2 regions of the Streptomyces sp. NPDC002884 genome follow, and region 2 is predicted to be linked to the other one. Evidence: riboswitches for the same ligand, from Rfam matches in the RefSeq annotation. Region 2 holds a riboswitch; the other holds the start of a gene.
The links. Region 2 has a riboswitch for cobalamin ahead of ABT070_RS12920 (ABC transporter substrate-binding protein). Riboswitches for the same ligand answer to the same signal wherever they lie in the genome.

Region 1 (3,394 bases), on a different contig from region 2:
AGACCCGGGAGGCGGTCGCGGACGAAGCCGCTCACCCGGGTCCGCGACGAGGGATCCACGACCTTGCTGCGGGTGCGGGCGGTGGCCGGGGTACCGCGGTCGTGCTCGGCGACCTTGACCGCCGGGAACGGGCCCCCGTCGCTCCCGGACGGCAGGCCGTAGAGGTGCAGCTCCCCGTCCCAGATCAGGGTCGGCCACATGACGGACGGGTCCCGCTGCCGGAAGTGGAAGACCTGCTGCTGGGTCACCCGCAGCGGTGGCAGGGCGACGGGCAGTCCGAGCTCGGGCAGCCACGCGCCGGCCGCGACCACCACCGTGTCGGCGACGATCTCGCGGCCGTCGTCGGTGTGCAGCCGCGCCTTCCCGCTCCCCCGGACGTCGATGCCGGTGACGCGGGTGCCGATGATCGCCCGCGCCCCGTGCTCGATCGCCCGCCGTACGCAGGCCCCGACGGTCTCGTCGGCGTGGACCACGCCCGCGTCGGGGTGGTGGAGCACCGGACCGGTGATGCGGATGTACGGCCAGCGCTCCGCGGCGGCTTCCGCGCCGAGGAGTTCGTGCGGCACTCCGGCCGCGGCGAGGAGACCGGCGATCACCTTCGGGTCGTGGTCCTCGCCCATGTCGAGCCCACCGGTCGTGCGCAGCAAGGGGGTCGAGCTGTCGTCCTCCAGCTCCCGCCACTGCTCGTACGCCTGTCCGGTCAGCCGTACGTAGAAGGGGTCGGCGTACGCCCTCCGGAAGATCCGTGAGCTCCCGTGCGAGCTGCCGTGCCGGTGGCCGACGTCGTACGCCTCGACGAGCGTGACCTCGTGGCCCCTGCGGGCCAGTTGCCAGGCGGTGGCCGCGCCCATGAGTCCGGCGCCGACTACGGCGATCACAGTCCCTCCCCGGGGATCCGGCCGGTGCCCACGAGCGGAACGCGGGCCATGCCGGCGGACTCGATCGTACGGGCGACCGGGTCCTCGGATGTCAGGAGGACCGGGACCCCCGACGCGACGGGGTCGGCGGCGAGCGGCGCGAACCGGCGGGGAGTGACGGCGAGGCCGGGGGCGGCTGCCGTGTACCGGCGGGAGTGACGGCGGGGCCGGAGGCAGTTGCCGTGTACCGGCGGCCGGTCGGATGTTCGTCCCGGCAGTTTCACCGGCCGCCGGTCCGGCGGGCTCGCGAACGCGGGAGGGCCCCCGGAACGGTTCCGTGGGCCCTCTCGTCGGGTCGTGATGCCGGTCAGGTCACTGCGGGGCGGCCACCGGCGTGCCCGCGGTCACCGTGGCGGGCTTGGGGTGCAGCAGCCGTTCGGCCAGTTCGCCGAAGACGAGGCCGAAGCCCGCCCAGAGCGTGAGCTGCATGGCGAGGGCGGACAGGCGGAACCGCCACAGCAGGGTCGCGGGGAAGTCGCTCGGCACCTCGTTGACGGTCGGCAGGAACTCGTAGGCCAGCCCGATGACGAGCACGAAGCCGAGGACGGCTGCGACGGTGGCGTTCCAGGTGCCCAGCCTCGGTGCGAGCCGCTTGCCCAGGATCACCGCGGCGACCGCGAGCAGCACGCCGAGCACCATCATCAGGAAGTACAGGGTGGTCCGCTTGCCGATGGTGTCGCCGTCGCCGACCGCGGGCGGATTGGCCGGGTACTTCAGGAACGGCACGACGTACACGGCGAGCAGGGCGGTCCCCGACAGCAGAAGGGCCGTGGCCCGCGGGGTGAACCGGCCGACGCGGCCGAGGGCGAAGCAGAAGGCGAGGGCGGCGATGCCGCCGAAGGCCACCCCGTAGATCAGCACGCCGGTGGCGAGGCCGGCGGTGGACTGGAGGCTGCGGGAGACGAGTTCCACCTCGTGGTGCTCGTGGCCCGCGGCATGGGACTCCTCGAAGCCGATCGCGCTGTCGACGTTCGGCTCACCGAGGAAGTAGGCGACGATCAGGGCGAGCACGCCGGCGCCGAGGCCGGCGAGCATGCCCCGCACGAGCAGGTTTCTTACCGTTGCGGAGTTCATGGGTGTGCTGGGGTTCCCCTCGGGTCAGTGGCAGGGGAAGCCGAGCAGGTGGCGGGCGTCGTGCACCCACTCGTGAACGTCCTCGCCGGAGACGACGGCGGTCGCGCCTTGCTCCGCGCCGACGAAGTAGAGCAGGACCAGCATCAGGACGCCGAAGAAGACGGCCCAGGGGGCGATGTCCTTCAGCGGCAACTTGGCGGGTACGACGGGCGTGCTGGTAGTCGGCTGGGCGACATGCTGCGCCATGGCAAGACCTCCTCTGGGAGTTCGCGTCCCATCTCGGTGGTGCACATGACGACGGCCACGGGTCTGACTCGCGGTGCGCCCCTTCGGGGTACACCGTCCACAGTGGCGCGACCGTGCCGGATTCTCACCGGCTTCCGTCTCGCCGTCGTCAAATATCAGAGCGACGGTACCGCGTGTCGGGCCGCTGGCCAATACCGCCCCACCTGGCGTGATTGCCCTCTCCACGGCCAAGTGGCCCGGATCACCGCCCCGGTTGCGGTCACCGGGCCGCCTCCGTGGCCATATCGGGCCCGGGAAGCCGGAGTTCACGCTCGCCGAGCGGGGTGAAGAAACGCTCCACATCGGCCGCCGTGACCTCGGCGAGAGTGGCCGGCGACCAACGCGGGTCGCGGTCCTTGTCGATGACCTGGGCCCTGATGCCCTCGACCAGGTCGGGCGTGGTCAGGGCCGCGCAGGAGACGCGGTACTCCTGCTCCAGCACCCGCTCCAGCACGCCGAGCCGCCCGGCGCGGCGCACGGCGGCCAGGGTGACCTTGAGCGCGGTGGGCGACTTGGCCAGCAGGGTCTCCGCGGTCTCCTTCGCCGCCGGGTCGCCGTGGGCGAACAGCCGTCGGACGATCTCCTCGACGGTGTCGGCCGCGCAGCAGCTGTCGATCCACGCCCGGTGGCCCGCCAGCTCCCCGGCCGGCAAGGGCCGTACATGACGGTCCAGGGCTGCCTGGACGGGCAGACCGGAGAGGTCGTCGACGAACCGACGGAGCGACACGGACGGTACGTAGTGGTCGGCGAGCCCGCACAGCACCGCGTCCCCGGCGCCGATCCGGGCGCCCGTCAGGGCGAGATGGGTGCCCAGTGCGCCCGGGGCGCGGGCGAGCAGGTGAGTGCCGCCGACGTCCGGCACGAAACCGATGCCGGTCTCGGGCATCGCGATCCTCGACCGCTCGGTGACCACCCGGACACCGCCGTGCGCGGAGACGCCGACCCCGCCGCCCATCACGATGCCGTCCATCACGGCGACGTAGGGCTTGGGGTAGCGGGCGATGCGGGCGTTGAGGCGGTACTCGTCGCGCCAGAAGGCGGCCGAGGCGGCGCCGTCGGCGTCGCGGGCGTCGTCGTGGACGGCGCGGATGTCGCCGCCCGCGCACAGCCCGCGCTCC
Region 2 (3,394 bases):
CTCCCTGGAGGCCAGGCCGACGTATCCGGGCCTGGTCAACGCCGTGCAGGTCGGCATCCGTTACATCGAGGCCTGGCTGCGCGGCCTGGGCGCGGTCGCCATCTTCAACCTGATGGAGGACGCGGCCACCGCCGAGATCTCCCGTTCGCAGATCTGGCAGTGGATCAACGCGGGGGTGGAGTTCGAGCGCGACGGGACCACGGTGAAGGCCACGCCCGAGCTGGCCCGCGAGATCGCCGCCGGGGAACTGGCCGCGATCCGCGCGGAGATCGGCGAGGAGGCCTTCGCGGCCGGCCACTGGCAGCAGGCGCACGACCTGCTGCTGACGGTCTCCCTCGACGAGGACTACGCGGACTTCCTCACCCTGCCGGCGTACGAGCGGCTCAGGGGCTGAGCACCGGCACCGACCGGAACGCTCACCTCTCCGAGTGGCCCAGGGACTTCCCCGGGGCCACTCGGTCGCGTACGAGCTTCTTCACCGCGGTCGGCTCGGGGAAGCCCTGTTCGCGCCGGTCCCAGACCACCTCGTCGTTCACCCGGACGACGAAGACCCCGCCCGTGCCGGGCCTGAGGGCGAGCTCCGTCAGCTCGGCCTCGAAGGTCGTGAGCAGCTCCTGCGCCAGCCAGGCCGCGCGCGGCAGCCAACGGCACTGGGTGCAGTACTCGATCTCGACCCGCCCGCTCGCGTCACTCGTTTCGCTCATCCGAGGTGCACCGACCAATCCTGTTCCGCGGCCGGCCTGCCGTGCAGGTCGGGGACCCGCTTCAGCCAGTCGGGCCGTCCTTGCTGCGTCCTCGCCGCACGCCGGGCCTCGTCGGCGGCGAGCTCCTTCGGGCCGGGGAAGTCGGTGGGCAGCCAGGCCGCGGAGGCTGCCGCGCGCGCGTGGAGGTACCGCACGTACGCCTCCCGGACGGCGTCCGGGGTCGTGAACCCCTCCTCGTCGGCCAGCCAGGCGTCCGGCACCTCCGCCACGATCCGGCGCAGCAGCTCCTCCGTCACCCTGGGCGCCAGCTCGGCGTCGGCGGCCCGGGTGTCCGGGGCGCAGCGGCCGAGGGCGTGGTGGCGGAAGTCGTAGCGCTTCTCGGGGTCGGCGCCGTCCCAGCGGTGGTGGAAGACGAGTGCGGCGCCGTGGTCGATGAGCCACAGCCGGGGCGGGACGGTGCCGAACGTCGGCCAGACCATCAGGTTGGAGCTGTGGACCGTACGGTCGACGTTCACGGTCAGGGCGTCCAGCCAGACGATCCTCCCGGCCTCCAGCGGCTCCACCGGGAAGGCCTCCGCGACCTCCGGGGTGAAGTCCTCCGCACCCGGCAGGAAGTCCATCCCGAGGTTGAGCCCCGCGCTCGCGGCGTGCAGGTCCCGTACCTCCTGGTGCGGTTCGTGCTCCGCGATCGCCGGGTCGAAGTGCACCAGGACCAGCTCGGGGAAGCGCAGCCCGAGGGCGCGCGCCAGCTCGCCGACGATCACCTCGGCGACGAGCGCCTTGCGGCCCTGCGCGGAGCCCGTGAACTTCACGACGTAGGTGCCCAGGTCGTCCGCCTCGACGACGGCCGGCACGGAACCGCCCGCCCGCAGAGGGGCGAGGTAGCGGGTCGCTGTGACCTCGGTCAACATGACTCTCTCCCTCTGGCCTGGAGAAGCATAGTAACCAGGCGTGACAGCCGGCGAGAGGGTCTGATCCACCGTCCGAAACGGCCCGCGGGCGGCCTCGGCGGCGTGTGGTAGCTTGCCAAGGCCAGTCGAACCCATGTGCGCACGCGTGTGTGTACGGGTCAGGGAATCCGGTGCGAATCCGGAGCTGACGCGCAGCGGTGAGGGCGACGGGCGGGGCAACGGCCACTGGAGCGCGTACGCGGTCCGGGAAGGCGCCTCGTCCGGGTGACCCCGAGTCCGAAGACCTGCTGGCGACCCCACTGCCGTCGGACGGCCGGGGGAGCACCGTACGACCGGGCTTCGCGCTTGAGCCCTCGACGCCGAAGGAAGCCCTGTGCCGTTCGCACGTGCCGTCCGTCCTGCCCGTCCTGCCGTTCTGTTCCTGGCCGGCGCCCTGTTGCTGGCCGGCTGCGGCTCCTCCGGCCCGGCGGATCCCTCGGGCCCGGCGGGGAAGGGCGGGGCCGCCGGCTATCCGGTCCGGCTCGACAACTGCGGGCGGCAGATCGGTGTCGACGGCCCTCCGCGGCGGGCCGTCTCCCTCAACCAGGGCACGACCGAGATCATGCTCTCCCTCGGGCTGGCCGACCGCATGGTGGGCACCGCCACCTGGACCGACCCGGTGGCCGAGGGCCTGGCGAAGGCGAACGCGAAGGTGCGGCGCCTCGCCGACAACGCCCCCTCCTTCGAGAAGGTCCTGGACACCGAACCCGACTTCGTCGCCGCCTCCTTCGCCTCCACCCTCGGCAAGGGCGGGGTCGCCCCGCGCGAGCAGTTCGAGAAGCTCGGCGTGCCCACCTACCTCTCCCCCTCCGACTGCGTCGGCAAGGACAACAGCGGCGACGGCGACGGCGTCCGCACCGAGCCGCTGACCATGGAAGCGGTCTACGGCGAAGTACGCGACCTGGCGCGGGTCTTCGGCGTCCGGGAGCGCGGCGAGCGGCTCGTGGCCGGGCTGAAGGGCCGGGTGACCGAGGCCACCGCCGGACTCGACGCCCGAGGCGTGACCCTCATGTACTGGTTCGCCAACTCGCAGTCCCCGTACCTCGCGGGCTGCTGCGGCGCTCCGGGCATCGTCACGAACGCGCTCGGCGCGAAGAACGCCTTCGACGACACCCAGGAGGAGTGGCCCCAGGTCAACTGGGAGACCGTCGCCGACCGCGATCCCGACCTCCTCGTCATCGGCGACCTGACCCGCAGGCAGCAGACGGCCGAGACCGCCGCCAAGAAGATCGAGTTCCTGGAGTCGAACCCGGTCACCAGGAACATGACCGCGGTGAAGAAGAAGCGGTACGTGCTGCTGTCCGGACAGGCCATGAACCCGACCGTCAGGACCGTCGAGGGCATCGAGAAGGTCGCGGCGGCGCTGCGCAGCCACGGCCTCGCGAAATGACCGGCGCGCCGGCCGCGCCCACGGCGGTGGCCAGGGCCGCGGCGGCGGGCGGACTGCGCCGCGCGCTGCTGTGGGCGTCCGGTCTCGCGCTGCTGTGCGCCTCGGTCGCCGTGGCCATCACCATCGGCCCCGCGGACATCGCCGTCGGTGACGTGTGGTCCGCGGTCGCGTCCCATCTCGGCTGGGGCCAGGCGGAGTTGACGCCGCTGCGGGACGGCATCGTGTGGAACCTGCGGCTGCCGCGCACCCTGCTCGCCGCGGTGTGCGGCGCCGGCCTAGCGGTGTGCGGGGCCGTGATGCAGTCCCTGCTGCGCAACCCGCTCGCCGATCCCTTCGTCCTCGGGGTCTCC

Region 1: it holds a riboswitch for cobalamin, as region 2 does, so the genes downstream of both, ABT070_RS07985 (CbtB domain-containing protein) here and ABT070_RS12920 (ABC transporter substrate-binding protein) in region 2, are expected to answer to the same signal.

The regions. Positions count from the first base shown of each region.
Region 1 covers NZ_JBEOVB010000003.1:133,830-137,223, forward strand. Annotated here, with positions in the region: gene solA (N-methyl-L-tryptophan oxidase) at 1-878, opposite strand, end outside; gene ABT070_RS07980 (CbtA family protein) at 1,230-1,991, opposite strand; gene ABT070_RS07985 (CbtB domain-containing protein) at 2,016-2,237, opposite strand; cobalamin riboswitch at 2,273-2,426, opposite strand; gene ABT070_RS07990 (enoyl-CoA hydratase/isomerase family protein) at 2,497-3,394, opposite strand, start outside.
Region 2 covers NZ_JBEOVB010000005.1:77,874-81,267, forward strand. Annotated here, with positions in the region: gene aceB (malate synthase A) at 1-394, shown strand, start outside; gene ABT070_RS12910 (Rdx family protein) at 417-704, opposite strand; gene ABT070_RS12915 (HipA family kinase) at 701-1,615, opposite strand; cobalamin riboswitch at 1,721-1,921, shown strand; gene ABT070_RS12920 (ABC transporter substrate-binding protein) at 1,989-3,044, shown strand; gene ABT070_RS12925 (FecCD family ABC transporter permease) at 3,041-3,394, shown strand, end outside.